Regions from separate parts of the Achromobacter veterisilvae genome, predicted to be linked through region 2. Evidence: predicted binding sites of a transcription regulator. Region 2 holds the regulator's gene; each other region holds the start of a gene.

Region 1 (10,430 bases), 410 kb from region 2:
GGCGTGAAGTTGGCGGCCACCACGGCGATCTGCATGACCTGTTCCTGGAAGATGGGCACGCCCATGGTGCGGCTGAGCACGCCTTCCACTTGCGGGCTGGGGTAGGTGATTTTTTCCTTGCCCTGGCGGCGGCGCAGGTAGGGGTGGACCATGCCGCCCTGGATGGGGCCGGGCCGCACGATGGCCACCTGCACCACCAGGTCGTAGTATTGGCGGGGTTTCAGGCGCGGCAGCATGGTCATCTGCGCGCGCGATTCGATCTGGAATACGCCGATGGTGTCGGCGTCGCAGATCATGTCGTAGGTGGGCTCGTCTTCCTTGGGGATGTCCTGCAGGCGCAAGGGCCGGCCGCGGCGCTGGCCGGCCAGCTCCAGGGTGCGGCGCAGCGCCGACAGCATGCCCAGCGCCAGCACGTCCACTTTCAGCAGCTTCAGCGCGTCCAGGTCGTCCTTGTCCCATTGCACGACGCTGCGGTCTTCCATGGCGGCGTTCTCGATGGGCACCAGGCGCGAGAGCTTGCCGCGTGAAATCACGAAGCCGCCCGGATGCTGCGACAGGTGGCGCGGGAAACCCATCAGGGTCTGCGCCAGGGCCGCCCATTGCCGCGCCACCCGGGACTCCGGATCCAGCCCGCAGGCGCCCAGCGTGCGCAGCATTTCCTTTTTGCCGTCCCACCATTGGTGGGCGCGGGCCACGGCGTCGATGACGCCCGGGTCCACGCCCAGCGCGCGGCCGGTATCGCGCAGCACGCTGCGCGGCCGGTAGGAAATGACCACGGCGGTCAGCGCGGCGCGGTCGCGGCCGTATTTGCCGTAGATGTACTGGATGACCTCTTCGCGGCGTTGGTGCTCGAAGTCCACGTCGATATCGGGCGGTTCGTTGCGTTCTTTGCTGATGAAGCGCTCGAACAGGCTGTTGCCGCGCGCCGGATCCACTTCGGTGATGCCCAGGCAGTAGCAGACCGCGGAGTTGGCGGCGGAGCCGCGGCCCTGGCACAGGATGCCTTGGTTGCGGGCGTGCTGGACGATGTCGTAGACGGTCAGGAAATAGGCTTCGTAGCGGAGATCGGCGATCAGGGCCAGTTCATTTTCGATCTGGGCGGCCACGCTCTGGGGCACCCCGGCGGGGAAGCGGCGCGCGGCCCCGGCCAGGGTTTCCTGGCGCAGGTAGGTGACCGGCGTGTGGCCGCGCGGAACGATCTCGTCGGGGTATTCGTAGCGCAGTTCGTCCAGGGAGAACGCGCAGCGGCGCGCCACCACCAGCGTCTGGGCCAGGGCCTCCGGCGGATAAAGGCTGGCCAGCCGCATGCGCGTGCGCAGGTGCTGTTCGGCGTTGCCGGACAGTTCGTAGCCGCACTGGGACACGGGCTGGCGGGTGCGGATGCCGGCCAGCGTGTCGTGCAGCGGCTTGCGCGAGCGCAGGTGCATCTGCACCTGGCCCAGCGCCACGACGGGCAGTTTCGCGGCCTGGGCGGCGTGCATGACCGCGGCGCGGTGCAGGTCGTCGCGGGAACCGTGCAGCAAGGTCAGCCCCACCCAGGCGCGTCGGGGGAAGGCGCGCGCCAGCCAGCGGGCCTGTTCCGCCAGGCGGCCGGCGTCGGCGCCGTAGGCGGGGCTCAGGATGGCCAGGCACTCGGGCAGGTGGCGCAGGTGGCCGTAGCCCGCGGGCGGATGGGAGAGGTCTTCGGGGGCCAGCCGGTATTCGCCCTTGGGCGCCCGGGTGCGCGCCAGGGTGATGAGTTCGGACAGATTGCCGTAGCCTTCGCGGGTCTGCGCCAGCAGGGTCAGGCCCAGCGGCGCGGCGTCGGGCGCGGCGCGCAGTTGGAAGGTGGCGCCGACGATGAGCGGCAGATTCCGGGCCTTGGCCTCTACGTGGGCGCGGACCACGCCGGCCAGCGAGCATTCGTCGGTGATGGCCAGCGCGGCATAGCCCAGTTCGGCGGCGTGCGCGGCCAGTTCCTCCGGATGCGAGGCGCCCTGCAGGAAAGAGAAGTTGGACTGGCATTGCAGCTCGGCGTAGCCGGGCAGGCTGGCCAGGGCGGCGGCGCCGGGAAGATCGTCGTCCATGAACCGATCCTAGGCGTAGAGCCCGTGCAGGAACCAGCGGGCGTGCTCCGCGTCGCGCTCGCGGTAGATCCAGTAGCGCGCGGCGGCCTCGTCCTCGGCGACGAAGTAGTCGCGCACGGTCAGGGCGGCGTCCCACCAGCCGCTTTCGATGCGTTCGGGGCCGCGCATCAGCCGCAGCGCCTGGCCGCCGTATTGCGGACGGTGGCCGGACAGCTTCAAGGGTAGCGGCGGATCCAGCAGCCAGAAGGGACGGTCCAGCAAGGCGGGCAGCGGCCCGGGCCGCGGGGCGGGGGCCAGCGTGTCGCCCCAGGCGTTGGCGGCCTCGGGGCGGTGGTCGGGAACGGGACAGGCGTGGCGCACCTGGCCGCGGCCCAGCCGCGCCACCAGCAGGTCCAGCAGCCTGGCGTGGTCGGCGGCGGTGCCGCCGGGTTCGGGAAACAGGGTGGTGCTGGCGGCGGGTTGTTCCACCGTATCGGGCGCCAGCAATGCAACGGCGATCACGGGCGCTTCCAGCGTGAACCGCGCCAGTTTTTCCCGCAGCAGGTTCAGGATCTGCGGCGCCTGCCAGACCGGCTGCGCCAGGGCCAGCTCCATCTCGGTGGGCGGACGCGCATGGCGGCCGCGTTCGTGTTCCATGCTGAGCACCACGCGGCGCACCGCCAGTTGCCGGGCGCTCAGCCAGCCGCCCAGTTGTTCGGCCAGCCGGCGCGCCACCGCCAGCACCGCGTCGGTGTGCTCTACGTAGTCGGTGAGTTCGATGCGCCGCGCGAACTGGGGCGGAGGCTCGATCCAGCGGTAGAGTTCGGGCGCCTGGCCGTAGGCGGCGTCCAGGGCCTGAAGCAGTTCGGGTGCGCTGCGCCGCTGCAGGCCGGCGCGCGGCAGGGCGCGCAGGTCCGCCAGGGTGCGGCAGCCGATGTCGTCCAGCCAGTCGCGGCGGGCCTGCGCCTGGGGCAGCAGCGCCAGCGGCAGGGCGTCCAGCCGCCGGGCCAGCGTGGGCAGCGTCAGGGTGCGCCGGGGCGCGCGTCGGCCGGGGCGGTGCGCCAGCAGCCAGGCGCCCGCGGCGGTGGGCGCCATGCCCAGCGTGACGCGCAGGTCCAGCGCCCGCAAGGTGGCGGCCACGCGCTGGCCCAGGGCCCGGGGGCCGCGGAAGAACATCAGGCTGGCGCCGACGTTCAGCAGCACGGTGCAGTCGTCCGCCAGGGCGACTTCGGGCGTGTATTGAAGCAGGGCCAGCGCCGCGCCCTGCAGGGCCTCGGCTTCGGCCTGGGCGTCGCGGGCCAGCAATTCGACTTCGGGCGCGATGGCGGCCGCGCCGGCTCGGCGTATGCCGGGCCTGACGCCGGCCTGGCGGGCGGCGGGAGTGAGGGCGGCGACGCGTTCCTGGTCCAGGACGGCGAACGCCAGATCCTCATGCGGCCAGTGCGGGCGTAGGGCGTCCAGCGGCAGGCAGCGCAGGCAGGCGGCGATCCAGAGGCGCATGGCGGGGGGAAGAAGGAGTTGCGGCGCCGGGTTCCAGGCCGACATAGAGCGGCGCGTCGCTGACGGGGCCCCGGCGCTTGAGGATGTGCACGGACAGGCCGCCCGCGGCGGGCGCCAGCGCCAGCCGCAAGGGGGCGGGGGTGGCGTTCTGCGCCGCCCCGGAGGGGCGCACTGCGACGAAGAGCAGGTCGCTGGCCTGGGCGGCCAGATGCAGGCGGCGCAGGGATTCGGGGCGCACGCGGGGCAGCCAGCAGATCAGGGCCCCGCAACTGCCGTTCTTCAGGATCTGTTCGGCGGCCCAGAGGGTGTCGGCGGGTTTTTCCGGAGCGATCCAGAGCAGTTGGCGGGGGTCCAGCCGCCAGCTCATCCAGCTAGCGATGTGCGGGGCGTGCGGCGGCTGCACCAGCGCGATGGGGCGGCGGGTTTCCAACTGGGCCAGCGCCGGGCGCAGCAGGCGGATTTCGCCGATGCCGGGATGCGGGGCCAGCAGTTCGATGAGCGAACCCAGCGGCCAGCCGCCATCCGGCAGTTCGGCCGACAGCGCGGCATGCCCGGTGGGCACGGTGCGTGCGGCGCCCCGGGCCAACTGGGTGGCGCGCCACAGCGCGGGATGGATGTGTTCAGGGGACTGCATGGCGGGCGGACAAGCCGGTTTCCGGGGAAAAGGGGAATCGAAGAAAAGTGCCGACGATTGATTATAACTGTATGAATATACAGTAGTCAGCAAGGGGGCGCCGGTCCGCGCCTGGGAGGGGGCAAGGGGGGCGGGCCCCTCATTGCGTCGCCGGCGTTGCGGTTCCAGACCGCTTGCGCCCGTCCAGTGTCTGGCGAATCGGCCAACCCAAGAAGAAGGACCGCATCTGCTGCAAGTTCTGGCGGCTGAACCCGCGGCCGAACCGCTGGGTCAGGTCGCTTGCCAGCCGTTCGATCAACTGCTCCCCGTAGCCGGCTCGCCGTTTGCCTTGTTGCTCGGCCTCTACGATACGGCGGCCGACCTCCCAGTAGCTGGCGGTCATCAGCGCATTGACACTGCGCGCGTTTGCTGTCTCCAGCGCTCCTAAGCCCTGGCGTCCGCCGCAACGGGCGAGACGGCTTGGGCGCCGGCCTCGCGGCCCAGCTCCACCCCGTCGAAACGCATATCCTCGTACCGGATCCAGCGCGACTTGCGCACCAGCCGATGGCCCAGCCACAGGGCCAGGAACAGCGGAATCGCCAGGTAGGTGGAGACCACGCCGATCCAGTCGATGCGTTCTTCCAGGAAGGCCTGGTAGTTCTGGCCCAGCGTGACCAGCAGGCACAGGACGAAGGCGAGCAGCGGGCCGAAGGGGAACAGGCCGGCCTTGTAGGGCAGGTCGGCGGTGTCGTGGCCGTGTTTCACGTAGCCCTGCCGGAAGCGGTAATGGCTGACCGCGATGCTCAGCCAAACGATGAATTCGGTCATGCCCGCGAAGTTCAGCAGCCAGATGTAGACCGCCTTGGGGCTGTACACCAGGCTGAACAGGCACAGGCAGGCCAGCAGCGCCGTGGCCAGCAGCGCGTACAGCGGCACGCCCTTGCCGGTCACGTACCGGAACACGGCCGGGGCCTGGCCTTCGGCCGCCATGTTGAACAGCATCCGCGTGGCGGCGTACATGCCCGAGTTGCCGGCGGACAGCACCGAGGTCAGGATGACGGCGTTCATCACGGTGGCCGCCGACAGCAGCCCCGCGTGCTGGAACACCAGGGTGAAGGGGCTGACGGCGATGTCCTCGACGTCGTTGCGCAGCAACTGCGGGTCGGTATAGGGCAGCAGCAGGCCGATGATCAGGATGGCCAGCACGTAGAACAGCAGGATGCGCCAGAATACGTGGTTGATCGCGCGCGGCACGTTGCGCCTGGGGTTTTCGGATTCGCCGGCGGCCACGGCCACCAGTTCCGTGCCCTGGAAGGAATAGGCCACCACCATCGCCACGCCGACCCAGGTGGCGGCGTTGCCCACGAAAGGCGCGTCGCCCGCCGTCCAGTTCGCCAGGCCCACGGGGACGCCGCCATGGATGATGCCCGCCAGCATCGCCAGGCCTACGCCGATGAAGCACAGCACGGCGGCGACCTTGACGATGGCGAACCAGTATTCGGCCTCGCCGAAGCTGCGCGCCGAAAACGCGTTCAGCCCGAAGGTCAGGGCCAGGAACGCCACGCTCCATATCCATCCGGGCGTGTCGGGGAACCAGTACGCCATGACCAACTGCGCGGCCACGACGTCCACGGCCACGACCGTGGCCCAACTGATCCAGAAATTCCATCCCAGCGCAAAGCCGAAGCCTTTGTCCACGTAGCGCGACGCGTAGGTGCAGAACGAACCCGATACCGGCATGAAGGTCGCCAGTTCGCCCAGGCTGGTCATGATGAAATAGACCATCAGCCCGATCGTCAGGTAGACCAGCAGGGCGCCGCCCGGGCCCGCCTGCGCGATCGCGGCGCCGGAGGCGACGAACAGGCCGGTGCCGATGGCCCCGCCTAGCGCTATCATTGTGAGGTGACGCGCCTTGAGCACGCGGTGTAGCTGGTTCTGGCCGGCAGGCGTGGCGCCGGCTTCCGTGGTCGGTGTTTGCATTGCTGGGTGAGTGATGGCCGCCGGGGCGGAGAGGGCGTGTCCCTTCGGATTCGGCCGGTGCCTGGCACCGCCTGGTGCCGGGCACCCGGAAGGTTCGGCCGACACCGGGCGCGCATTTTACAATGCGGCAATCGGGGCTCGGTTCGGCGGCCCCAGGCCAGCATGGAGCGGTTTCATGGCGTCTTCCAGTTCTATCGAATTTCTTCCCGATCCGGGCGCCGAGGTGCGCCAGTTATTCATCCTGCTGCATGGGGTGGGCGGCTCGCCCGACAACCTGGAGCCCCTGGCCCTGGCCTTGCGCAAGGCGTTTCCGGCGGCGGCGGTGCTGGTTCCCGAAGGTTTCGAGCCCTTCGATGGCGGCGGCGCGGGCCGGCAATGGTTCTCGGTGCGCGGCGTGACCGAGGAAAACCGCCCCGAGCGCGTGGCGCAGGCGCTGCCGCCCCTGGAAGCCTATGTGCGCCAGGCGCAGGCCCGCTTCGGCCTGCTGCAATCCGATACGGCGCTGGCGGGGTTTTCGCAGGGCGCCATCATGGCGCTGGAACTGGTCCAGGCCCACGACGGCATGGCCGGCCGCGTCATCGCGTTTTCGGGCCGCTATGCCCAGTTGCCCCGGTCCGCGCCGCAATACACCACGCTGCATCTGCTGCACGGGGCCGACGATCCGGTCATGAACGTGGCGGACATCCAGGCCGCCCAGGCGCGGCTGACGGAGCTGCACGGCGATTCGACCATCGACGTCGCCACCCACGTCGGACACGAGCTGCACCCGGCCCTGATCGAGCGCGCCATCATGCGCCTGCAGACCTGCGTGCCGCTGCGAAGCTGGGAGGCGGCGCTGGGCCTGAACCAGACGCCGCCGGACGGCACCACCGTGCACTGAGCCGGCGCGCCCCGTTCAGGGCGCTTCGCCGCGGATGCGCTCCGAGAAGCCTTCGGCCAGCATGATCTTCTTGCCGTCCAGGTCCAGCAGCCCTTCGCGCTTGAGCCGGTTGAGCACGCGGGTGACGGTGACGCGGGACAGATCGACGAGGCTTCCGATCTGTTCGTGCGTGAGGTTGACCGTGATCGGGGCCTGCGGGCCGCAAGCATCCTGGTGGGTCTGCCGGAACTGGTCGAAGAAGCGGATCACGCGCTGTTCGGGCGGGTCGAAGATGGCCTGGCGCAGGCGCGCGACCATCTGGCGCTGCTTGACGCTCAGCAGGTAGATCAGGGCCAGCGCGAAGTCGGGATCCTGCCGCACCAGGGCGGGGATGCGCCCGGTCTCGAAGCGCAGCAGGGACGTGTCTTCGATGGCGCGCGCGCTGGAGTAGCGGGGCTGTCCGAGGAAGGCGGCCGCTTCGCCGATGACGCTGCCCGGCCCCATGATGTTGAGGATGGACTCGTGGCCGTCTTCGCTGAGCATGTGGACGTGGACTTTGCCGGTCACGACCACGTAGAAGGCATTCTCGACCTGCCCCTGGCTGAAGAGGCTGGCGCCGCTGGGCAGCGAGACGGGCTGGCCCACGTGGCTGAGCGAGCGCAGATAGGCCGCCTGTTCGCCCTGGGGCAGCCAGGTTTCGGTGGCGACATGGCGCGCCGGGCCACTCGCTGGTTTGGCCACGATTTCCCTTGATTTGTGTTTGTCGTTCTGTATGCCTCCGGATTATACGGCCGGCCAGGGACGATCCGGCCGCTCGCGGCCGGATCTGGGAAAGGACGGTTCAGACGCCCCAGCGGGGGATGGGGTGGCTGCCCATCGAGATGCAGACGTTCTTCATTTCGCAGAAGGTCTCCAGGCTGGCGTCGCCGCCTTCGCGCCCCACGCCGGAATCCTTGATGCCGCCGAAGGGCTGGCGCAGGTCGCGCACGTTCTGGCTGTTGACGAAGACCATGCCGGCCTCGATGCCGCGCGCCAGGCGGTGCGCCTTGCCCACGTCCTGGGTCCAGACGTACGAGGCCAGTCCGTAGCGGCTGTCGTTGGCCAGGCGCAGGCCTTCGTCCTCGTCGTCGAAGGGAATCAGGCAGACCACCGGGCCGAAGATCTCTTCCTGCGCCACGCGCATGCGGTTGTCCACGCCCGTGAGCACCGTGGGCTGCACGAAATTGCCCTTGGCCACCCGCGCGGGCAGGCCCTGCGGCACGCCGCCGCCGGCCGCCACCACGGCGCCCTCGCGGCGCCCGATCTCGATGTAGCCGGTGACCCTTTCCCAATGCTGGCGCGTGATCATGGAACCCACGTTGGTGCCCGGGTCCCGCGGGTCGCCCACAGTGAGGCGCGCGGCGCGTTCGGCGAATTCGCGCGCGAAGCGGTCGTAGATCGAGCGCTGCACGAAGACGCGCGAGCCGGCCGTGCAGCGTTCTCCGTTGATCGAGAAAATGGTGAACAGCGCCGCGTCCAGCGCGCGCTCCTGATCGGCGTCGTCGAACACCAGCACGGGCGACTTGCCGCCCAGCTCCATCGACAGCCGCTTGATGCCGGCGCGCTCGGCGATGCGCCGGCCGGTGGCGGTGCCGCCGGTAAACGAGATGGTGCGCACGTCGGGGTGGCGCACCAGCGCGTCGCCGGCTTCCGCGCCATGGCCGTGCACGATGTTGAGCACGCCCTTGGGCACGCCGGCCTCCAGCGCCAGGCGGCCCAGCCGGTCGGCGGTCATGGGCGACAGTTCGGACATTTTCAGCACCGCGGTGTTGCCCAGCGCCAGGCAGGGCGCGACTTTCCAGGTGGCCGTCATCAGCGGCACGTTCCAGGGGGAAATCAGCCCGCACACGCCCACCGGCTGCAGCAGCGTGTAATTGAGCATGGCCGAATCGACCGGGAAGGTCTGGCCGTTGACGCGCGTGGCCACTTCGGAAAAGAAATAGAAATTCTCGCTGGCGCGGGGAATGAGCTGGCGCGAGGTCTGGTGGATGGGCAGGCCGGTGTCGTCGGTTTCCAGCTCGGCCAGCTCGGGCACGTGGCGTTCGATCAGGTCGCCCAGGCGGCGCATGATGCGGGCCCGCTCCTTGGCGGGCAGGCCGGCCCACTTGGGGAAGGCTTCCTTGGCGGCGGCCACGGCCAGGGCGATTTCACGTTCGCCGCCGAGCGCGATCTCGGCCAGCGCGTCGCCGGTGGCGGGGTTGGTGTTTTCCAGTACGGCGGGGCTTTCGACATCCTTGCCGTCGATCAGGTGGGGGATCATCACTGCGTTCTCTTGGTCTGGAGGAATGGAAACGGGGCTCAGGCGCCGCGCGCGGCGATGGCGTCGATCTCGATCTTCAGGCCGGGCCGGCCCAGGTGGGAGACGCCCACGGTCGTGCGGCTGGGCGGCCGGTCGGGAAAGAACTCGCGGAACACGGCGTTCATGGCGCCGAACTCGCCGATCATGTCGGTCATGTGCACCGTCATCTGCAGCACGCCGCCGGCCTCACAGCCGGAGGCGGCCAGCAGGTCCAGGACGTTGTTCAGCGCCTGGCGCGTCTGCGATTCGATGTCGGGGGCGAATTCGCGCGTGCCGGGCGCGAAGCCGACCTGTCCGGAGACGAACACCAGGTCGCGCCAGGCCACGGCGGGCGCATGCGGCAGGCCGGCATCGCGGCCGATGATCTGTTTTTCCATCGCGTATGTCCTTGGCGGCGCGTCAGGCGGCCGATCCGATCACGGCCACCACTTCGATCTCGACCTTCAGGCCGGGGCGGGCCAGGTGGGCCACGCCCACGGTGGAGCGGGCGGGCGGCCGGTCGGGGAACATGCGCTTGAACACGGCGTTCATGGCCTGGAAGTCCGCGTCCATGTCGGTCATGAAGACGGTGGCCTTGGCCACGTCCGCCATGCTGCCGCCCGCGGCCTCGATGACGGAACGGAGGTTGCGGAAGGCCTGTTCCGTCTGCTCGGTGATGTCGTCGGAGAAGGCGCGCGTGACGGGGTCGGCGCCGGTGTGGCCGGAGACGAAGAGCAGGCGGTCGATCAGGACGGCGGGCGAATAGGGGCGGTGCGGCAGCAGGCCGGTGGGCGGGACGATGACTTGTCGGTTCATGGGCGGAAAATCCTGCGTGGAGGTCGGGTCAGTCGACATAGGTCGGGATGGCGCGGGTGATGGGGTCGGACACCGGTTGCGGGCGGCCGTCGGCAAGCGACGCGACGGTCATGGATTCCTCGTACCAGCGGCGCGGAGGCGGCGTGCCCCAGAGGCTCTGGCGGCGCGGATTGTCCAGTTCCCAGCGCTTGGGAACCTGGTCGCGGTCCACCGTCAGGTAGTCGCCGGTGTACAGCTCGAAGCGGTTGCCGTCGGGGTCGCGCACGTAGACGAACAGCGCGTTGGAAATGCCGTGGCGGG
Region 2 (10,430 bases):
GCCCTGTTGACCTTGAGGTAATGCTCCGTGACGTCGTCGTCGAAACTCGCCAGCATGGCCAGGCCGCCCGCGCCCACGCCGATGGGCTGGCGGTTGCCGACCGGGATGGCCAACGCCTGGATGGGATAGGCGCCCACTTCCCGGCCAATGCAGAGGGTATCCAGGTCTTGCAGGATCACCAGGAAACTGGCGTCTTCGGTGCGGTCGGAAATACGGCGCAGCAAGGGCCCATAGCGCACGGACAACGACGACTGCGCAGCCAGCGACTCCCCCAGTTTCCGGCAATAGTCGCCCAGGTAGTACTTCTTGCTGCGCGCATCGCGGGCCACCAGCCCCTGCGCCAGCAGTTCGCGCAACAGCCGCAGCGCCGTCGGTTTTTCCAGGCCCTGCTCTCGGCATACATCCGTGAGCCGCAGGCCTTCTTCGTGATGGCGCTGCACAGTCTTGAGCACTCGCAGCGCCTTCTGGATGCTGGAGGATTCCGTCATAACGTCCAGGCCCATACCGGGCAGAAAAGTTTCATATGCCGGAACTTTATCCTCTTTTTCACGGGTAAGCAGGGGTTAATCCGGATCGGTCGGCCACGCAGAATAGAGCCACTCATCGACCAGCCGCCTACACCTACCATGAACGTCTATATCACCGGCATCGCCCATACTCCGCTGGGCCGCCACCCGGATCTTTCGGTCAAGCAACTGACCGAACAAGCCGTCAATACTGCCCTGGCCGACAGCGGCCATGGCCTGGATGACATGCAAGCCGCATGGTTCTCCAACGTGCGCCAGGGCCAGATGGAAAAGCAGAATTCGATCCGCGGCCAGTGCGCGCTGAACGCGATGGGGGTGAGCGGCATCCCCGTCTTCAATATCGAAAATGCCTGCGCCAGCAGCAGTTCCGGGCTGTTCAACGCCTGCATGGCGATCGAATCGGGCATGTTCGACACGGTGCTGGTGGTCGGCGCGGAGAAGATGTTCTACCCCGACAAGAAGACCGAAATGATGAATGCGTTCTTCGGCGGCACCGACATCCATCTGCTGCGCCAGACATGGGATTTCTTCTGCCAGCAAGAGACCGACCCCGCCATCCGCGAGCGGCTGAACTCTCCCGGCGCCTGGAATACGCAGAGCTTCTTCATGGACATCTATGCGGCCATGGCGCGCCAGCACATGCGCACTTACGGCACCACGCAGCGGCAGATCGCCAGCGCGGCGGCCAAGAACCACGCGCACTCGACCATGAACCCGCTGGCCCAGTACCAGAACGACATGTCCATCGACGACGTGCTTGCCACTCCCGAGATCGCCTGGCCGCTGACGCGCGCCATGTGCGCGCCCATTTCCGACGGCGCTTCGGCCGTCGTGCTGTCCAGCGGCCGCGCCTTGTCCGACGCGCGCAGGCAACGGGCCGTCAGGGTCGCGGGCATCGGCGCGGCCAGCACCGTGATCCGCGACATCGCCGACATGGACCGGCACTGCGTGCACCTGGCCGCGAAGCGCGCCTATGCCATGGCCGAGATCACGCCGCGGGATATCGACGTGGCCGAAGTGCATGACGCGTCCAGCTTCGCGGAACTGCTGCAGATCGAAAACCTGGGCCTTTGCGCCCGCGGCCAGGGCGGCCCCTACACCGAAAGCGGCGCGACCAGCCTGGGCGGCATCACCCCCGTCAACGTATCGGGCGGCCTGGTGTCCAAGGGGCATCCGATCGCCGCGACGGGCCTGGTGCAGATCCACGAGCTCGTTACGCAACTGCGCCATGAAGCCGGCGCGCGCCAGGTCCGGGGCGCCCGCACCGCGGTGGCCGAAAACGGCGGCGGGTTCCTGCATTACGAAGATGCGGCGGCCGTGGTCACGGTGCTCAGCAACAGGCTCTAGCATGCAGCCTATCGATTTTTTCCTGCATGCCGCCATGCGGTACCCGGATCGCATCGCGGCGATCGATGCGGCCACCGGCCGCACCCATACGTACGAAGCGCTGCGCGGCCAGGCGCTGGCGCTGGCCGCGGCGCTGCAACGCCTGTCGGGCAAGCCTCGTCCGGTGATCGCCACGCTGGCCGGCAATTCGCACGCAATGCTGCTGGGCATATTGGCCACCTATGCCTGCGGCGGCGTGCTGGTGCCGCTGACGCCGACCGTCGTCGAACAGGACATCGCCCGCCAACTGGCGACGGCCGCGCCCGATATCGTGTTGCACGACGCGGCCTACGAGGCGCTGCTGGCTTCCTACCACGGCCCGCGCATCTGCAACGACGAGCGCCGCGAGCTCCATACCGACGCGCTGGTGCGTGAACACGCGGGCCAGTCGCCATCGCGCTCCAATCCGGATCCGGGCGAGACGGCCGCCATCAAGTTCACGGGTGGATCGTCGGGCGTGCCCAAAGCCGTATTGCAGTCGCTGCGCTGTATCAACACCATGGTGGCGTCGCTGGCCATGGCGTATGGCTTCGACAGCGAGGAACGCTTCCTGCTGGCGCCGCCGATGACGCATGGCGCGGGCACGTTCGTGCTGCCGGTATTGCATGCCGGCGGCTGCCTGGTGATCGCCGGCCGTGCCACGGCCGAGCAACTGCATGCCTTGATGGACACCTGCGGGGTGACGTCCACCTGGGTGCCTCCCACCCTGCTCCAGCGGCTGGTGCAGGCACAGCGCGACGCGCCGCGCCACCTGCCGACGCTGCGCAACCTGCTGTATGGCGGCGCGCCCTGCCCGGCCCCGCTGCTGTCGCAGGCAATCGCGGCGTTCGGCCCCGTGCTGGGCGTTACCTATGGCCTGACGGAAGCGCCGGTCATCATCGCGGGGATGGACGGCGCCACCGGCTCCCGACCGGAAAACCATGGCAGCGCGGGCCGAGTCGGCCCCCTGACGCGGGTCGCGGTCGTCGGCGAAGACGGCCGCGCCACCGCCAGCCCGAACACCTTGGGCGAAATCATCGCCAGCGGCGACCTGCTGATGTCGGGCTACCTGAACATGCCCGAGCAGACCGCGGCCGTCCTGAAAGACGGCTGGTTCCACACCGGAGACATCGGCTACATCGACGAGCGCGGGTTCCTGTTCATCAAAGGCCGCTCCAAGGACGTCATCATTAGCGGCGGCTTCAATGTCTATCCCTCCGACGTCGAGAACGCCTATGCGCGACACCCGGACATCGCCGAATGCGTGGTGTTCGGCGTCGCCGACGACTACTGGGGCGAACGCGTCGAAATGGCGGTCGTTCCAGTTCGGCCGGACTCGGTCGGCGCCCAGGCGCTGATTGATTACGGCAAGCAGCAGTTGGGGTCCGTGCGGACACCCAAAATCATCCACATCGTGCAGTCTTTTCCAAAAAACACACTAGGCAAACTCGACAAGCGGCGAATCATCGACGACTTGCGCGACGCGAGCCAGCAGGAGGAACATCGATCATGACATTCAAGACCTGGATTGCCGCCACGGCCGGCGCGCTGGCCATCACGCTGGGCGGCTCCGCCGCCGCGGCCTTTCCGGACCAGCCCATCCGCTTCGTAGTCGGGTTTCCGCCGGGCGGCTCGACCGATATCGTCGCGCGCGTGTTGGCCGAGGGCCTGTCGCGCGAATTGGGCCAGTCCGTCGTCGTCGAGAACAAGGCGGGCGCGGGCGGCACCATCGGCGCCTCGACGGTCGCGCACGCCAAGCCGGACGGCTACACCATCTTCCTGGGCACCGTAGCCACCAACGTGATCAACCCGTTGCTGCGCAAGGAACTGAATTTCGACCCGATCAAGGGTTTCACCATGATCGGCGAGGTCGGCTTCTACACCAATCTGGTGCTGGTCAATGCCGATTCGAAATACCGGGACCTGGGCGCGCTGATCGCCGACGCGAAGCAGCGGCAACTGTCCTACTCCAGCCCCGGGGCCGGCACGTCGCCGCACATGACCGGCGAATACTTCAAGATCCTGACCGGCTCGAACATGCAGCACATTCCCTTTTCGGGCAGCGGCCCGGCGTTGACCGCGCTGATGGGCAGCCACGTCGACCTCGGGTTCGACAATCTGCCCGCCGCCCTGAGCCTGGTGCAATCGGGCAAAGTGCGGGCGCTGGCCATCACCAGCACGACGCGCATCAAGGAACTGCCCGATGTGCCCACCGCCGAGGAGCTGGGCGTGAAGAACATGAGCGTGGACGCCTGGGTCAGCGTCATGGGCCCGGCCGGCATTCCGGCCGACCGGCTGTCGGTGCTGAGTTCCGCCTTGCTGAAAACGCTGGCCATGCCCGACATCGTCCGCAAACTCGAAGACAAGGCCATCACGATCAAGGCCACGCGTCCGGAGGAATTGCAGGACTACATCGAATCCGAGACCCGGAAGTGGCGCGGCGTCATCGAGACGGCCGGCATCAAGCCGGAATAACGCGCGGCGCCTGGTCGAGGTCCGCCCGGGCAAGGTCTGATTTGGCCCGGCGCGCTCGATCCGGGGCATCCTGACCGGCCGGTTGCCGCTTTGAGGCGACCGGCCGGTCAGTTCGGGGAGCAACTTGCTTTTTTGCGCTGCGTCCCCCAGAATGGCGCTGTATATATGTACAGTCCGCTAGCACCGGATCATCGCCATGGCCAGCAAACTCACCGATCGCCAACAACAAATCCTGGATCTGATCAGGCAGACCGTCGCGCGCACCGGCTTTCCGCCGACGCGCGCCGAAATCGCGCAGGCCCTGGGTTTCCGTTCCCCCAACGCGGCGGAAGATCACCTCAAGGCCCTGGCCCGCAAGGGCGCCATCGAACTCACGGCCGGCGCCTCCCGCGGCATCCGCCTGAAAGACGCCTCCACGGCGCCCACGCAAGCCTCGCTGCCCCTGCCCTCCCTGGCGCAACTGCTGCTGCCGCTGGTGGGCCGCGTGGCCGCCGGCAGCCCCATATTGGCCGCGGAACACGTCGAACGCGAGGTCGGCGTGGACCCCAACCTGTTCGCCCAGGCGCCCGACTACCTGCTGAAGGTGCGCGGCATGAGCATGCGCGACGCGGGCATCCTGGAAGGCGACCTGCTCGCCGTGAAAAAAGCCTCCGAGGCCCGCAATGGCCAGATCGTGGTGGCCCGGCTGGGCGATGACGTCACCGTCAAGCGCCTGCAGCGCCAGAACGGCCACATCGAACTCCTGCCCGAAAACCCGGACTTCCAGCCCATCGTGGTGGGCGCCGACCAGGATTTCGCCCTGGAAGGCATAGCCGTGGGCCTGATCCGCACGCACGCGCTGCACTAAGGGCCTCTCCCGCCCTTCCCGGCGCAGGCAAAATGAAACCCGCCGAGGCGGGTTTCTTTTTGGGTCATGGCTCCCGGGCGCTCCTTGCGGAGACGCCCGGAAGGTCAGGTCAATGCTTGAGCACCGGATCGGTCGAGCCCGGCTCGGCCGGCTTGGCCACCAGGGGTTCCTTGACCGCTTCTTCCTCGGCCAGGGGCTCGGGCAGGCGTTCCAGGGCCAGTTCCAGCACCTTGTCGATCCAGCGCACCGGCACGATCTCGAGATGGTTCTTGACGTTGTCCGGAATCTCCGCCAGGTCCTTGACGTTTTCTTCCGGGATCAAGACCGTCTTGATGCCGCCGCGATGGGCCGCCAGCAGCTTTTCCTTCAGGCCGCCGATGGGCAGCACTTCGCCGCGCAGCGTGATCTCGCCGGTCATGGCGACGTCGGCGCGCACCGGGATGCGCGACAGGGCCGACACCATGGCCGTGGTGATCGCGATACCCGCGGACGGACCGTCCTTGGGCGTCGCGCCTTCCGGCACGTGCACGTGCATGTCGTGCTTCTCGAAGACGCTGTCGGCAAAGCCCAGGCGGCGGGCGCGCGAGCGCACCACCGTGCGGGCCGCTTCGACCGATTCCTTCATCACGTCGCCCAGCGAGCCGGTGCGTTGGATGACGCCCTTGCCGGGCATGTCCGCGACTTCGATCGTCAGCAGGTCGCCGCCGACTTCCGTCCACGCAAGGCCGGTCACCTGGCCGATCTGGTTTTCCTTTTCGGCCATGCCGAAGGTGTAGCGGCGCACGCCCAGGTAGTCGCTCAGGTTGTCGCCCGTCACGTTGACCGGCTTGACCTCGAGGGTCTTGCCTTCGGCCTTGGCGCGGTCGCCCTGGGTCAGCAACTGCTTGATGACCTTGCGGCAGATCTTGCCCACTTCGCGTTCGAGCGCGCGCACGCCGGCTTCGCGGGTGTAGTAGCGCACGATGTCGCGCAGGGCGCTGTCGTCGACGGTCAGCTCGCTATCCTTCACGCCGTTGTTCTTCATCAGCTTGGGCAGCAGATGGTCGCGGGCGATGTGGATCTTCTCTTCCTCGGTATAGCCGGACAGGCGGATCACTTCCATCCGGTCCAGCAGGGCCGGCGGAATGTTCAGCGTGTTGCTGGTGGCCACGAACATGACGTCGGACAGGTCGAAGTCGACTTCGATGTAGTGGTCCTGGAACGTGTGGTTCTGTTCCGGGTCCAGCACCTCGAGCAGGGCCGACGAGGGATCGCCGCGGAAATCCATGCCCAGCTTGTCGATTTCATCGAGCAGGAACAGGGGATTGCGCACGCCGACCTTCGACATGTTCTGGACGATCTTGCCGGGCATGGAGCCGATGTAGGTGCGGCGATGGCCGCGGATCTCGGCTTCGTCGCGCACGCCGCCCAGCGCCATGCGCACGAACTTGCGGTTCGTGGCCTTGGCGATGGACTGCCCCAGCGAGGTCTTGCCCACGCCGGGAGGGCCGACCAGGCAGAGGATCGGCGCCTTCACCTTGTCCACGCGCTGCTGCACGGCAAGATATTCCAGGATCCGTTCCTTGACCTTTTCCAGGCCATAGTGGTCGTTGTCCAGCACCGTTTCCGCGTTGCTGATGGAATTGTTGATCTTGCTCTTCTTCTTCCAGGGAAGATTGATGAGCGTATCGATGTAGTTGCGCACCACGGTGGCTTCGGCCGACATGGGCGACATGAGCTTGAGCTTCTTGAGCTCGGCATCGGCCTTCTTGCGCGCCTCTTTGGGCATGTGGGCGGCGATGATCTTCTTTTCGAGCTCTTCGATGTCCGCGCCCTCTTCGCCTTCGCCGAGTTCCTTCTGAATGGCCTTGACCTGCTCATTCAGGTAGTAGTCGCGCTGGCTCTTTTCCATCTGCTTCTTCACGCGGCCGCGAATCCGCTTCTCGACCTGGAGGATGTCGATTTCGGTTTCGAGTTGCGTGAGCAAGCCTTCGAGGCGTTCGGAGGTGCCGACGATCTCGAGCATCTTCTGCTTCTGCTCGAGCTTCAAGGGAAGATGCGCGGCGATCGTATCGGCCAGGCGCCCGGCATCGTCGATGCCGGCCAGCGAGGTCAGGATCTCCGGAGGGATCTTCTTGTTCAGTTTTACGTACTGTTCGAACTGGGCGACGATCGCGCGGCGCAGGGCCTCGGTCTCGGAGCCTTGCATGGCGTCCGGTTCGATCGGCGTCACCTGGCAGGTGAAGTGCGAATCGGCGTCTTCGATGCTGTTGATGCGGGCGCGCTGGGTGCCCTCGACCAGCACCTTGACGGTGCCGTCGGGCAGCTTGAGCATCTGCAGGATGCCGGCGACGCAGCCGATCTCGTAGACGTCTTCGGGCGTGGGGTCATCCTTGCCGGCGGATTTCTGGGCCACCAGCATGATGCTCTTGCCCGCTTCCATCGCAACCTCGAGCGCGCGGATGGAGCGCGGACGGCCGACGAACAGCGGGATGACCATGTGCGGAAACACCACGACGTCGCGCAGCGGGAGCAGGGGCAGGTCGATCGGGTCGGAAGGCAGGGTCTGGCTGGCAGACATAGGAGGTTCCTCGGTATGACTCGGCGTATCGGGGACAGGTGGCCCGGGTATACCCGGACCAGCCACGTCGGTTACGTCTGTTATGGGAACAATAGCCGAAAATTCAAGATCTCGGCGCCTGGATAACCCAAAGGCTGAAAAAATCCCCCGGGGGGACACTCACAGTATGCGAGTGTCGCGCCCGCGAGAAAAGCGTGTTTCCACTCGGGAATGGCCCCCAGGCAAAAAAACCCGTTACGGGAACGGGCTTTTTTGAAATATCAGGCTGCCGCGTCGCGGACTTCCCCGCGCTCCGGCTTGTCCGAAGCGGCGGCTTCGTCGGCGTAGATGAGCAATGGCTTGCCCTCGCCTTCGATGGCGTTTTCGTCCAGCACCACGCGCTTGACGTTGCCCTGGGAAGGCAGGTCGTACATGGTGTCGAGCAAGGCCTGCTCGATGATGGAACGCAGGCCGCGGGCGCCCGTCTTGCGCTTGAGCGCCTTGCGGGCGATCGCCTTCAGGGCGGCGGGCCGCACGTCGAGTTCGGCGCCTTCCATGGCGAACAGCTTCTGGAACTGCTTGAGCAAGGCGTTCTTGGGCTCGGTCAGGATCTGCACCAGGGCCGCCTCGTCGAGTTCGTCCAGCGTGGCGACCACCGGCAGGCGGCCGACCAGTTCCGGAATCAGGCCGAACTTGATCAGGTCTTCGGGTTCGACTTCGGAGAACAGCTCGCCCACGCCGCGCTCGGACTTGGCGCGCACCGAGGCCGAGAAGCCGATGCCCGATTTCTCGGTACGGTCGCGGATGACTTTTTCCAGCCCGTCGAAGGCGCCGCCGACGATGAACAGGATGTTGGTCGTGTCCACCTGGACGAAGTCCTGGTTGGGGTGCTTGCGCCCGCCCTGCGGCGGCACCGAGGCCACCGTGCCTTCGATCAGCTTCAGCAGCGCCTGCTGCACGCCCTCGCCCGACACGTCGCGGGTGATGGACGGGTTGTCGGACTTGCGGGAGATCTTGTCGATTTCATCGATGTAGATAATGGCGCGCTGCGCCTTTTCCACTTCGTAGTTGCAGTTCTGCAGCAACTTCTGGATGATGTTTTCGACGTCTTCGCCCACGTAGCCGGCTTCGGTCAGCGTGGTGGCGTCGGCCATGACGAACGGCACGTTCAGCATGCGCGCCAGCGTCTGGGCCAGGAGCGTCTTGCCCGACCCGGTGGGGCCGATCAGCATGATGTTGCTCTTGGACAGCTCGACTTCGTCGCCCTTGATCTCGCCGTGGCGGATGCGCTTGTAATGGTTGTAGACCGCCACCGCCAGCATGCGCTTGGGCGAGTTCTGCCCAATGACGTACTGGTCGAGGAAGGTCTTGATTTCGGCCGGAGTGGGCAGTTCGGAACGAATCGCCGCGCGCGCGGTGGCTTGCGCCTCCTCGCGGATGATGTCGTTGCACAGATCTATGCATTCATCGCAGATGAATACCGACGGACCCGCGATCAGCTTGCGGACTTCATGCTGGCTTTTATTGCAAAACGAGCAATGCAGCACTTTTGCGTCTGCCGATCCCTTTTTTTCAGGCATATTTGTTTCGTATCTCAGGTAAAGATGCGCCAGGCTGGAAAAAAGCCTAGCGCATGCGCTTACTCAAACATGGTGGCAGCGGGTTCGGGTCAACCGGGGGAAGTCAGCCTTCCGAGCGGGAGGTCATCACCTTGTCCACCAGTCCATACGATACCGCATCTTCGGCCGACATGAAGTTGTCACGCTCCGTGTCTATGCCGATGCGCTCCATCGTCTGGCCGGTGTTCGTGGCCAGGATGCGGTTCAGGCGTTCGCGCAGGTCCAGGATTTCGCGGGCCTGGATCTGGATGTCCGAGGCCTGCCCCTGGGCGCCGCCGGAAGGCTGGTGGATCATGATGCGCGAGTTGGGCAGCGTGAAACGCTTGCCCTTCTTGCCCGCCGCCAGCAGGAACGCCCCCATGCTGGCCGCCAGGCCGGTGCACAGGGTGGATACGTCCGGCTTGACGAACTGCATGGTGTCAAAGATGGCCATTCCCGCGTAGACCGACCCGCCGGGCGAGTTGATGTACAGGGAAATGTCCTTGTCAGGATTCTCCGATTCCAGGAACAGCAACTGCGCGACGACCAGGTTGGCCGTGGCATCGTTGACCGGACCCACCAGGAAAATGAGCCGCTCGCGGAGCAAACGCGAATAGATGTCGTAGGCGCGTTCGCCGCGCCCCGACTGCTCGATCACCATGGGAATGTAGCCCAGGCCGGTGGGGGTCACCGACGACCCGCCATTCATTGCCGCATAGAAATCGGTGAATCTCTGCATAGTGTTACGCCATCCCCATCAACTGATCGAAAGGCACCGTCTCGTCGGTGACCTTGGCCTTGTCCAGCACGTGCGCGACGACATTGTCTTCCAGCACGATCGCCTCGATTTCAGCACGACGCTGGCGGTCGGCCAGGTAATAGCTGACAACCTGGGCGGGTTGTTCGTAGTTCTGGGCGAACTCTTCGATGCGCGCGCGCACCTGCTCGGGCTTGGCTTGCAGTTGGGCTTGCTTGACCAGTTCCGACACCAGCAGGCCCAGGCGGACGCGGCGTTCCGATTCGGTCGCGAAGGCTTCGGCCGGGATCGGCACGGATTCGGCGTTCGGGATGCCGCGCTG
Region 3 (10,430 bases), 2.1 Mb from region 2:
TGCTCAGCCACCACCGGGCCGCCGGTGCTGAGCGCATGGCAGCCGTCCAGTTGGAATGGACGCCGGTTCGGGTTGTTTTCCTGCCGCCGGCGATTGGCCATGGTCTGGACCGCCGCGGTGGGAAGCACCTGCGACAGCTCGGTCATGTGCGTACAGCCCTCCACGTGCCCGAACCGCTCCTTGACCTGCTGACGGAACCCCTTGAGCAGGTTCATGCCGATGAGATCAGTGTAAGCCGGCTCGATGGCCATGCAATGCGCCCCATAGGGGGCGGCGTCATAGACGGCCTGCGCGGCCACGATCGAGAAATTCTCGTCGATGGTGATGCGCAGGTGCATATGGTGGATGGGTTGGCCGGCCTTGAACATCTCGCCGTCGCGCTTGGGAAAATCGTACGCCTTGACGTCGATCAACTCGGCTTCCAGGTCCCATAGGCCATCATCACGCGCATACGATTGCACGCGTATGGAACGCGTATGCAGTGGCTGGCGAGGATAGTCCGGCGGTGGCAAGGGCATGCTGGGGGGCCTGCGAGGCGAAGAGGGCCTGCGCATGGTGCGCGGCAACAAAACCTTGAAAGTATAGCGCAGGCGGCTCTTCATCGACCGCCTGGGCTTGCCGCCTCCCGAGGGCCGGTTTCCGCCCCGCGGCTCTCTCAACGCAAAAAAAAGCTTGCGCCACGATGGCGCAAGCCGGTCTTGCATGGCCGCCGCCCGGCGCCGCGGCGCCGGGCGTATCGGCTAGGCCGCCTGGCGCAGGGCGCGGGCCGCCTGCACCATGCCGATCAGCGCGGCTTCGGTTTCGGGCCAGGCGCGCGTTTTCAGGCCGCAGTCAGGATTCACCCACAGGCGTTCCTTGGGCAGGCGGGCGGCCGCCTTTTCCATCAGGCCGACCATCCAGTCCACCTCGGGCACGTTGGGCGAGTGGATGTCGTACACGCCGGGGCCGATGTCGTTCGGGTAGCGGAAGTCCTCGAACGCCTTCAGCAACTCCATATTGGAGCGCGAGGTTTCGATGGTGATCACGTCCGCGTCCATGGCGGCGATCGACTCGATGATGTCGTTGAACTCCGAATAGCACATATGGGTGTGGATCTGCGTTTCGTCGCGCACGCCGGCGGTCGACAGGCGGAAGCAATCCACGGCCCAGTCCAGGTAGGCCTGCCAGTCGGCCCGGCGCAGCGGCAGGCCTTCGCGGATGGCGGGTTCGTCGATCTGGATGACGCTGATGCCGGCGGCTTCCAGGTCCACGACTTCATCGCGCAGCGCCAGCGCCAGTTGGCGGCAGGTCTGCTCGCGCGGCTGGTCGTCGCGCACGAAGGACCACTGCAGGATGGTGACCGGGCCGGTCAGCATGCCCTTGACCGGCTTGTCGGTCAGCGACTGCGCGTAGGACGACCAGCCCACCGTCATCGGCGCGGGGCGGGCCACGTCGCCGAAGATGATCGGCGGCTTGACGCAGCGCGAGCCGTAGCTTTGCACCCAGCCGTTCTTAGTGAAGGCGAAACCGGCCAGCAGTTCGCCGAAGTATTCCACCATGTCGTTGCGCTCGGGTTCGCCGTGCACCAGAACGTCCAGGCCCACCTTTTCCTGGAAACGGATGACTTCCTCGATTTCCTTGCGGATGGCGGTCTCGTAGGCCGAATCGGTCAGCGCGCCGGCCTTCCAGTCCCGGCGCAGGGCGCGGATTTCCGCGGTCTGCGGGAAAGAGCCGATCGTGGTGGTCGGGTAGGCGGGCAGGCCCAGTTGCTCTTGCTGGCGGGCGATGCGGCCGGCGAACGGCGCGCGGTCGCGCGACACGCCGGCGGCGGCGGCCATCCGCTGGCCGACCACCGGATTGTGGATGCGGGCGGAGGCACGCCGGGCGGCCAGCGCGGCGCGCTGTTTCGCCAGGCCGCCCTGCACGGAAGCGTCCGTCGCGCTGTCCAGCGCGCGGCCCAGCAGGCTCAGTTCATCCAGCTTCTGCGCGGCGAAGGACAGCCAGCTCTTGAGTTCGGCGTCCAGTTCGGTTTCATGGGCCAGGTCCACCGGCACGTGCAGCAGCGAGCACGACGGCGCCAGCCACAGGCGGTCGCCCAGTTGCTGCTTGATCGGGGCCAGCGTGGCGATGGCGGCGTCCAGGTCGGTGCGCCAGATGTTGCGGCCGTTGATGATGCCGGCCGACAGCACCTGGTCGCCGCGCAGGCCGGCAACCACTTCCGCCAGTTGCTCCGGCGCGCGGACCAGGTCCACGTGCAGGCCGGCGACGGACAGGCCCAGCGCCGTGGGCAGGTTGTCCTTCAGTCCGTCGAAATAGGTGGCCGCCAGCAGCTTGACCGGGCTGGCCGACAGCGTGGCGTAGACCTCGCGGAAGGCGTCGCGCCAGGCTTGGGGCAGGTCCAGCGCCAGGATGGGTTCGTCGATCTGCACCCATTGCACGCCCTGCTTGGCGAAGCGCGCCAGCACGTCCTGGTAGACGGGCAGCAGCGCGGCAAGCAGCTTCAGCTTGCCGGCGTCGGCGGCGCCTTCGGCGAACGCGTCGCCCTTGCCCAGGTACAGCCAGGTCAGCGGGCCCGGGATCACGGGCTTGACGGCGTAGCCCAGCGCCTGCGCTTCCTGGATCTGTTCGAACAGCGATTCGCGGGCGATGCGGAAAGTCTGGCCGGGGACCAGTTCCGGCACGATGTAGTGGTAGTTGGTATCGAACCACTTGGTCATTTCGCAGGCGGCGGCGGGCTTGCCGGACGGCGCGCGGCCCCGGCCCATGCGGAACAGGGTGTCCAGCGACACCGGCTCGCCGTCCTTCTGGCCGAAACGCGCGGGCACGGCGCCCAGCAGCGTGGTCCATTCCAGGATCTGGTCGTACCAGGCGAAGTCGCCGGCGGGCACGAACTTCAGGCCGGCGTCGGCCTGCAGCTTCCAATGCCGGGCGCGCAGTTCGCGGCCGGTCTGTTCGAGCGCTTCAGCGGTCTGCTTGCCTGCCCAATAGGCCTCGACGGCGCGCTTCAGTTCGCGCTGGGCGCCGATGCGGGGGAACCCCAAATTATGAATCGTAGTCATGTGAATACCGTCGTAAGACAAAATTTGTTCAAGTGACGGCTATTCTGAGGCCAAACCAACATGAATCAAAATCAATGTCTACATCCATAACATGAGAGAATCTCATAAAATATAAGCTCATTTCCCATCCCTGCAATCCCATGCTCGAAATCCGCCACCTAGAAACGCTGACGGCCATCCGCGAAGGCGGCAGCCTGCAAGAGGCCGCCGAACGCCTGCACCTGACCCAATCGGCCCTGTCGCACCAGTTGCGCGACCTGGAAACCCGGTTGGGCACGCCCCTGCTGAACCGCCGCACCCGGCCGGCCCGCCTGACCACCGCCGGCCTGCGCGTGCTGGCGCTGGCGGACGAAGTGCTGCCCCGCATCCGCGCGACCGAACGCGAGTTGCAGCGGCTGGCCGCGGGCCGCACGGGGCGGCTGCACCTGGCGATCGATTGCCATTCCTGCTTCCAGTGGCTGATGCCGGCCCTGGACGCCTTCCGCGCACAGTGGCCGGACGTGGCGCTGGACCTGTCGGCGGCGTTTTCGTTCGCCCCCCTGCCCGCGCTGGTGCGCGGCGATCTCGACCTGGTCATCACCTCGGACCCGCAGCCGCTGGACGCCGTGGAATACCTGCCGTTGTTCAGGTACGAACTGGTGCTGGCGGTATCGGACTCCAATCCGCTGTCCGGCAGCAAATTCGTCACGCCCGAGCAACTGGCCGACCAGACGCTCATCACTTACCCGGTGGACAAGCAGCGCCTGGATATCTTCACGGCCTTCCTGGACCCCGCCGACGTGGAGCCGGCCGCCGTCCGCAAAGCGGAGCTGACGCCGATCATCGCGCAACTGGTGGCCAGCAACCGGGGCGTGGCGGCGCTGCCCAATTGGGCGCTGACGGAATACATGAACCAGGGATGGCTGCGCCTGTGCCGGCTGGGGCCGCAAGGCGTGTGGCGCACGCTGTACGCCACGGTGCGCAGCGAGGACACGGACGCGTCGTACATCGACGAATTCCTGACCATCACCCGCGACGTCTGCTTCAAGACCTTGTCGGGCATCAAGTCCGCGAAATAGAAAGGTCTAATCGAAGGATGATGGCGCCTCGGGGTGGAGGTGTCTGGTGGCGAAGGTGTCTGACACCCGGGGGAGACCGCAGGCGAGGTGTCTGACACCCGTGAAGCGTACGGGCAAACTGAAGCGCATCTCACCTGGGTGTCAGACACCGGGGGGAGACCGCAGACGAGGTGTCTGACACCCATGAAGCGTACGGGCAAATTGAAGCGCATCTCGCCTGGGTGTCAGACACCGGGGGAGACCGCAGGCGAGGTGTCTGACACCCGTGAAGCGTACGGGCAAATTGAAGCGCATCTCGCCTGGGTGTCAGACACCGGGGGAGACCGCAGGCGAGGTGTCTGACACCCTTGAAGCGTACGGGCAAATTGAAGCGTATCTCGCCTGGGTGTCAGACACCGGGGGAGACCGCAGGCGACTCGCCCCCCCGGCGCCGAAACGCTCAATCGTCGTCGCCTTCGCCCAGGATGCGGCGGATAACGTCGTGCGCAAAACCGCGGCTGGCCAGGAAGCGGGCCTGCTTGGCGTAGGCCGCGCGGTCGTCGGGCCTGGCGTCGAAACGTTTCTTCCAGACCTCCAGCGCGCGGTCGTATTCGGTGGCGCGCAGTTGCTCGCGCAATTCAGCGACCTGGCCGTCGTCCACGCCGTGCTGGCGCAGTTCCTGGACGATGCGCGCCGTGCCCTGGCGCGATGCGCGCCGATGGACCAGGCCCTGGGCAAAGCGTTCATTGGACAGCCAGCCCTCTTTTTCCAGGGCGTCGAGCACGGCCTCGACTTCAGAGGGGTCTTCCGCATGGGCGGCGAGTTTGCGCGCCAGTTCGCCGCGGGCGTGTTCGCGCCGCGACAGATAGCCCACGGCCCGCATCTTCAGCGACGGGCCTTTGCGGGCGGACTTGCCGTCGTCGCCGGCCTCATCGCCTTCGGCGGCGGCGGCGCGGCGGCCGCGCCCCGCGCCGCGCTCTTCGGAGCTGCGCTGCCATTGATCCCGCGGGCCGGCGGGCGCCGCCGCCTCCTGCTCGCGGCGCGCATCCGAACTGCGGCGCAAGCCCTGGGGCTTGGCGACGGTTTCGAACTCGTCATCCAGCTTGGCGCGAAGGCGGTCGGCTGACGCGGGGGGCGGTTTCCAGCTCATGCGTTTCCTGCTTGCTATGCACAACGGCAGGCCCATCGAGGCGCCTGCCGCAAGCGATCGGGCCCAGCCCGCGCGATGTGCGGGCCGTCGGCGGAAACCCGCGGGCGGCCCGAGACCGTCTCGATTACTCGGCGGTGTCTTCCGCCGTGGGCACGAACTCGGCCGCGCGGCTGACGATGCCCTGGTTCTCGCGCACGCGGTTCTCGATCTCGATGGCCATGCTCTTGTGCTCTTTCAGGTATTCGCGGACATTGTCCTTGCCCTGGCCGATGCGGTTGCCGTTGTAGCTGTACCACGCGCCGGACTTGTCCACCACATTGGCGGCCACGCCCAGGTCGATGATTTCGCCTTCGCGCGAGATGCCGGCGCCGTACATGATGTCGAACTCGGCCTGCTTGAACGGGGGCGCCACCTTGTTCTTCACGACCTTGACGCGGGTTTCGTTGCCGACCACCTCGTCGCCCTTCTTGATCGAGCCGATGCGGCGGATGTCCAGGCGCACGGACGCGTAGAACTTGAGCGCGTTGCCGCCGGTGGTGGTTTCGGGGTTGCCGAACATGACGCCGATCTTCATGCGGATCTGGTTGATGAAGATGACCATGCAATTGGTGCGCTTGATGGTGGCGGTCAGCTTGCGCAGCGCCTGGCTCATCAGGCGGGCTTGCAGGCCGGGCAGCGAATCGCCCATTTCGCCTTCGATTTCGGCCTTGGGCACCAGGGCCGCCACCGAGTCGATGACGATCAGGTCGACCGAGCCCGAGCGCACCAGCGCGTCGGTGATTTCCAGCGCCTGTTCGCCCGTGTCCGGCTGCGAGATCAGCAGGTCGGTCAGGTTGACGCCCAGCTTGGAGGCGTACTGCACGTCCAGCGCGTGTTCGGCGTCGACGAAGGCGCAGGTGCCGCCGATCTTCTGCATTTCAGCGATGACCTGCAGGGTCAGCGTGGTCTTGCCCGACGATTCCGGACCGTAGATCTCGACCACGCGGCCCCGCGGCAGGCCGCCGACGCCCAGCGCGATGTCCAGCCCGAGCGACCCCGTGGAAACCACCTGGATGTCATGCGAGACCTCGTTGTCGCCATAGCGCATGATCGAGCCCTTGCCGAACTGCTTTTCGATCTGCGAGAGCGCGGCGGCAAGCGCCTTGGCCTTTTCCGATGCGGCGGCCTTGGTGGTTTTGTCGTCCATGTAGAGTCCTGTCTGTAACGTATCTGGTGTCGAAGGGGATTGCGGTCTGGCTGGCCGGGTTTGGCTGACCGGGGCTGGCGGATGCTTTGAGCTACGGATCAGATTATGGCACCGGATTATACTGTATAAAAAACCAGTGTGCCAGTATTTTGCACGTATACCCTGAGTGGCAAGTGCAAGGCCGTATGCCAGAATGCCAGACGAATCCGGCGCTTCATCCCCTTTTTGCGCCGCGGCGTTTCTTCTTACTGTAGCCCATGCGTATCCTGATCGCCGAAGACGACAGCATCCTGGCCGACGGCCTGTCCCGCTCGTTGCGGCACAATGGCTACGCCGTGGATGCCGTGCGCGACGGGCTGGCGGCCGATTCGGCGTTGGCGGCCCAGGCCTTCGACCTGCTCATCCTCGACCTCGGCCTGCCGCAACTGGCCGGCCTGGAAGTCCTGCGGCGCCTGCGCGCCCGCAACTCCGCCCTGCCCGTGCTCATCCTGACGGCCGCCGACAGCATCGAACAGCGCGTCAAGGGCCTGGACCTGGGCGCGGACGACTATATGGCCAAGCCCTTCGCCCTGTCGGAACTCGAAGCCCGCGTGCGCGCGCTGACCCGGCGCGGCGCCGGCGGCGGCGCCACCCTGCTCAAGCACGGCCGCCTGCTGTTCGACCAGACGGGCCGGGTGGCCATGGTGGACGACCAGACGCTGGACCTGTCGGCCCGCGAGGTCAGCCTGCTCGAGATCCTCCTGACCCGCAGCGGCCGCATGGTCAGCAAGACCCAGCTCGTCGACCACCTCTGCGAGTGGGGCGAGGAAGTCAGCACCAACGCCATCGAGGTCTATGTGCACCGCCTGCGCAAGAAGCTCGAGCCCAGCGGCGTGAAGATCGTGACCGTGCGCGGCCTGGGCTACTGTCTTGAGCGTGACCAGGGTGCCGCGTACCTCGCAAGCTGACCCCGCGCATCCAGAGGCGCTCAATCAGGAAGCACTGGATGTCATGCAGGCCGGGTCCAGGGGCCCGAGCTTCGCGCCGCCCCAGCGTTCCCTGCTGGGCGAGATCCTCGACTGGATGCTGGCGCCCCTGTTCCTGCTGTGGCCGATGAGCGTCGCCATCACCTACGTGGTCGCGCAGAACATCGCCAACGTGCCCTACGACCGCGCGCTGGCCAACAATCTCCACGTGCTGACCCGGCAGGTCCATGCGCAGGACGGGCGCGCCATGCTGAAGATGTCCGACGCCGCCCGCGAAGTGCTGCACGCCGACGAAACCGACAGCGTGTTCTGGCTGGCGCTGGGCAGCCGCGGCGAGTACCTGGGCGGCGACCGGGCGCTGCCCCTGCCCTCCACCGTGGGCCAGCCCCGGCCCGGCGAAGTGCAATACGAGGACGCCACCCTGCGCGGCTTCGGGATCCGGCTGGCGTTCACCTGGGTCGACCTGCACCTGCCGAACACGCAACCCGCGCTGCTGATCGCCGCCGAGACGGTCGAGAAGCGCACCCAGTTGGCCAACGACATCATCAAGGGCGTGATCATTCCGCAGTTCGTGGTGCTGCCCATCGCCGTGCTGCTGGTGTGGTTCGGGCTGTCGCGCGGCGTCGCGCCCCTGAACGCGCTGCAGCAGCGCCTGCGCGCGCGCCGGCCCGACGATCTTTCCCCCATCGACGAGCGCGCCGCGCCGTCCGAGATCGCGCCGCTGGTGGCCGCCATGAACGACCTGCTGGACCGGCTGTCCTCCAACGTGCAGGCGCAGCGCCGCTTCGTCGCGGACGCCGCGCACCAGTTGAAGACGCCGCTGGCCGGCCTGCGCACCCAGGCCGAACTGGCGCTGCGGGACGCCAGCCCCGAGGAAATGCAGTCCAGCCTGCGCCAGCTCGTGACCGGCTCGGAACGCGCCACGCGCCTGGTGAACCAGTTGCTCCTGCTGGCCCGCGCCGAGAACCCCAGCGCCATCGGACTGACCCGCACGGACATCAACGCCATCGCCTACGAGCAGGCCATGCACTGGGTGCCGCAGGCCCTGTCGCTCAATACCGACCTGGGCTTCGAAGGCGCGGACGCGCCCGTGGAAATCAGCGGCAACCCCTTGCTGCTGGCCGAACTCCTGAACAACCTGGTGGACAACGCGCTGCGCTACACGCCGCGCGGCGGCCACATCACCGTGCGCGTGCGGATCCTGCACGGACACGCCGTGCTCGAGGTGGAAGATTCCGGCCCCGGCATCCCCCCCGAGGAGCGCGAGCGCGTGTTCGACCGCTTCTACCGCGTGCTGGGCACGATGTCCGACGGCAGCGGCCTGGGCCTGGCCATCGTGCGGGAGATCGCGCAGAAGCACCAGGCCAGCGTCGAAATCCACGACCATCCGACCGCGCATTCGTCCCTGCCGGGCATGCGGGTCCGTGTGGTTTTTCCCCTCTACGCGGAACCGCCGGAGCCATCGGAGAGCTAGGACTATCCCTAGCACCCCCCGGAAAAGAAACTTTTTGTTTCAATTTTAAGATTCAAGTAAGTATCCCGTCAGAACCTCGTCAGCCTCGCCCCCCAATGTTGCGTATAGCTCTCGATGTCGGTGTCGCCGGCGGAGGGCGGTGCACGGCGGACCACCGCCGGCAACAAAAACGAGGAGACATCATGAGCACAACAACCATGGCAGGCCGCGGCCCCTCCGCGGGTCCGCGCCCGATGACCAAGGATGAACGCCGCGTCATCTTTGCGTCGTCGCTGGGCACGGTTTTCGAGTGGTACGACTTTTATCTCTACGGTTCGCTCGCGGCCATCATCGCGCAGCACTTTTTCTCGGGCGTGAACCCGACCGCCGGCTTCATCTTCGCGCTGCTGGCCTTCGCGGCGGGCTTCGCCGTGCGGCCCTTCGGCGCGCTGGTGTTCGGCCGCCTGGGCGACCTCGTGGGACGCAAGTACACCTTCCTGGTCACGATCGTGATCATGGGCCTGTCGACCTTCCTCGTCGGGGTGCTGCCCAGCTACGCCAGCATCGGCCTGGCGGCGCCGGCCATCCTGATCGTCCTGCGCCTGCTGCAAGGCCTGGCGCTGGGCGGGGAATACGGGGGTGCCGCGACCTACGTCGCCGAGCACGCGCCCCACGGCCGCCGCGGTTTCTACACGTCCTGGATCCAGACCACCGCGACGCTGGGCCTGTTCCTGTCGCTGCTGGTCATCCTCGGCATCCGCACGTTCATGGGCGAAGACGACTTCAAGGCCTGGGGCTGGCGCATCCCGTTCCTGATCTCGGTCGTCCTGCTGGGCATCTCGGTGTGGATCCGCCTGCAACTGAGCGAATCGCCGACCTTCAAGCGCATGAAGGAAGAAGGCAAGGGCTCCAAGGCGCCGATCGCCGAATCCTTCGGCCAGTGGAAGAACCTGAAGGTCGTGATCCTGGCCCTGCTGGGCCTGACCGCCGGCCAGGCCGTGGTCTGGTACACCGGCCAGTTCTACGCCCTGTTCTTCCTGACGCAGACGCTGAAGGTCGACGCGAACACCGCCAACATCATGATCGCGCTCGCGCTGCTGATCGGCACGCCGTTCTTCGTGATCTTCGGCGCGCTGTCGGACAAGATCGGCCGCAAGCCCATCATCATGGCGGGCTGCCTGATCGCCGCCGTCACCTACTTCCCGCTCTTCCAGGGCCTCACGCACTTCGCCAACCCCGCGCTGGAAAAGGCGCAGGCCACGGCGCCGGTCACGGTGATCGCGGATCCGGCCACGTGCTCGTTCCAGTTCAACCCCGTGGGCACCTCGTCGTTCACCAGCTCTTGCGACGTGGTCAAGTCGTTCATGGCCCGCAACTCGGTGAACTACAAGAACGAAGCCGCTCCGGCGGGTTCGGTCGCCAAGGTCAAGATCGGCAATGACGAGTTCGCCTCGTTCGACGGCAAGACCATGCCGGCGGCCGACTTCAAGGCCAAGGCCGCGGAACTGGACAAGGCGCTCACCAGCGCGATCCGCAGCCACGGCTACCCCGCCAAGGCCGATCCGGCGCAGACCAACAACGTCATGGTCGTCGTGCTGCTG

The links. Region 2 encodes LexA, which represses DNA repair genes until DNA is damaged. Its sites were predicted from a motif close to ACTGTATNNNNATACAGT; they were not measured.
Region 1: the regulator LexA is predicted to act here: its motif matches at 4,246-4,263, upstream of imuA (translesion DNA synthesis-associated protein ImuA).
Region 3: the regulator LexA is predicted to act here: its motif matches at 6,532-6,549, upstream of recA (recombinase RecA).

The regions. Positions count from the first base shown of each region.
Region 1 covers NZ_CP148753.1:4,580,495-4,590,924, reverse strand. Annotated here, with positions in the region: gene WHX56_RS21250 (error-prone DNA polymerase) at 1-2,066, opposite strand, end outside; gene WHX56_RS21245 (DNA polymerase Y family protein) at 2,076-3,545, opposite strand; gene imuA (translesion DNA synthesis-associated protein ImuA) at 3,475-4,179, opposite strand; partial or broken gene WHX56_RS21235 (DUF1016 N-terminal domain-containing protein) at 4,331-4,597, opposite strand; gene WHX56_RS21230 (amino acid permease) at 4,603-6,138, opposite strand; gene ypfH (esterase) at 6,314-7,018, shown strand; gene WHX56_RS21220 (Crp/Fnr family transcriptional regulator) at 7,034-7,738, opposite strand; gene hpaE (5-carboxymethyl-2-hydroxymuconate semialdehyde dehydrogenase) at 7,839-9,299, opposite strand; gene WHX56_RS21210 (RidA family protein) at 9,335-9,712, opposite strand; gene WHX56_RS21205 (RidA family protein) at 9,735-10,130, opposite strand; gene hpaD (3,4-dihydroxyphenylacetate 2,3-dioxygenase) at 10,159-10,430, opposite strand, start outside.
Region 2 covers NZ_CP148753.1:4,987,629-4,998,058, forward strand. Annotated here, with positions in the region: gene WHX56_RS23070 (IclR family transcriptional regulator) at 1-503, opposite strand, end outside; gene WHX56_RS23075 (thiolase family protein) at 627-1,874, shown strand; gene WHX56_RS23080 (class I adenylate-forming enzyme family protein) at 1,876-3,405, shown strand; gene WHX56_RS23085 (Bug family tripartite tricarboxylate transporter substrate binding protein) at 3,402-4,367, shown strand; gene lexA (transcriptional repressor LexA) at 4,564-5,214, shown strand; gene lon (endopeptidase La) at 5,324-7,774, opposite strand; gene clpX (ATP-dependent Clp protease ATP-binding subunit ClpX) at 8,035-9,333, opposite strand; gene clpP (ATP-dependent Clp endopeptidase proteolytic subunit ClpP) at 9,437-10,090, opposite strand; gene tig (trigger factor) at 10,095-10,430, opposite strand, start outside.
Region 3 covers NZ_CP148753.1:2,932,290-2,942,719, reverse strand. Annotated here, with positions in the region: gene WHX56_RS13575 (DUF2889 domain-containing protein) at 1-518, opposite strand, end outside; gene metE (5-methyltetrahydropteroyltriglutamate--homocysteine S-methyltransferase) at 741-3,038, opposite strand; gene WHX56_RS13565 (LysR family transcriptional regulator) at 3,179-4,096, shown strand; gene recX (recombination regulator RecX) at 4,536-5,225, opposite strand; gene recA (recombinase RecA) at 5,350-6,411, opposite strand; gene WHX56_RS13550 (response regulator transcription factor) at 6,669-7,358, shown strand; gene WHX56_RS13545 (sensor histidine kinase) at 7,474-8,850, shown strand; gene WHX56_RS13540 (MFS transporter) at 9,048-10,430, shown strand, end outside.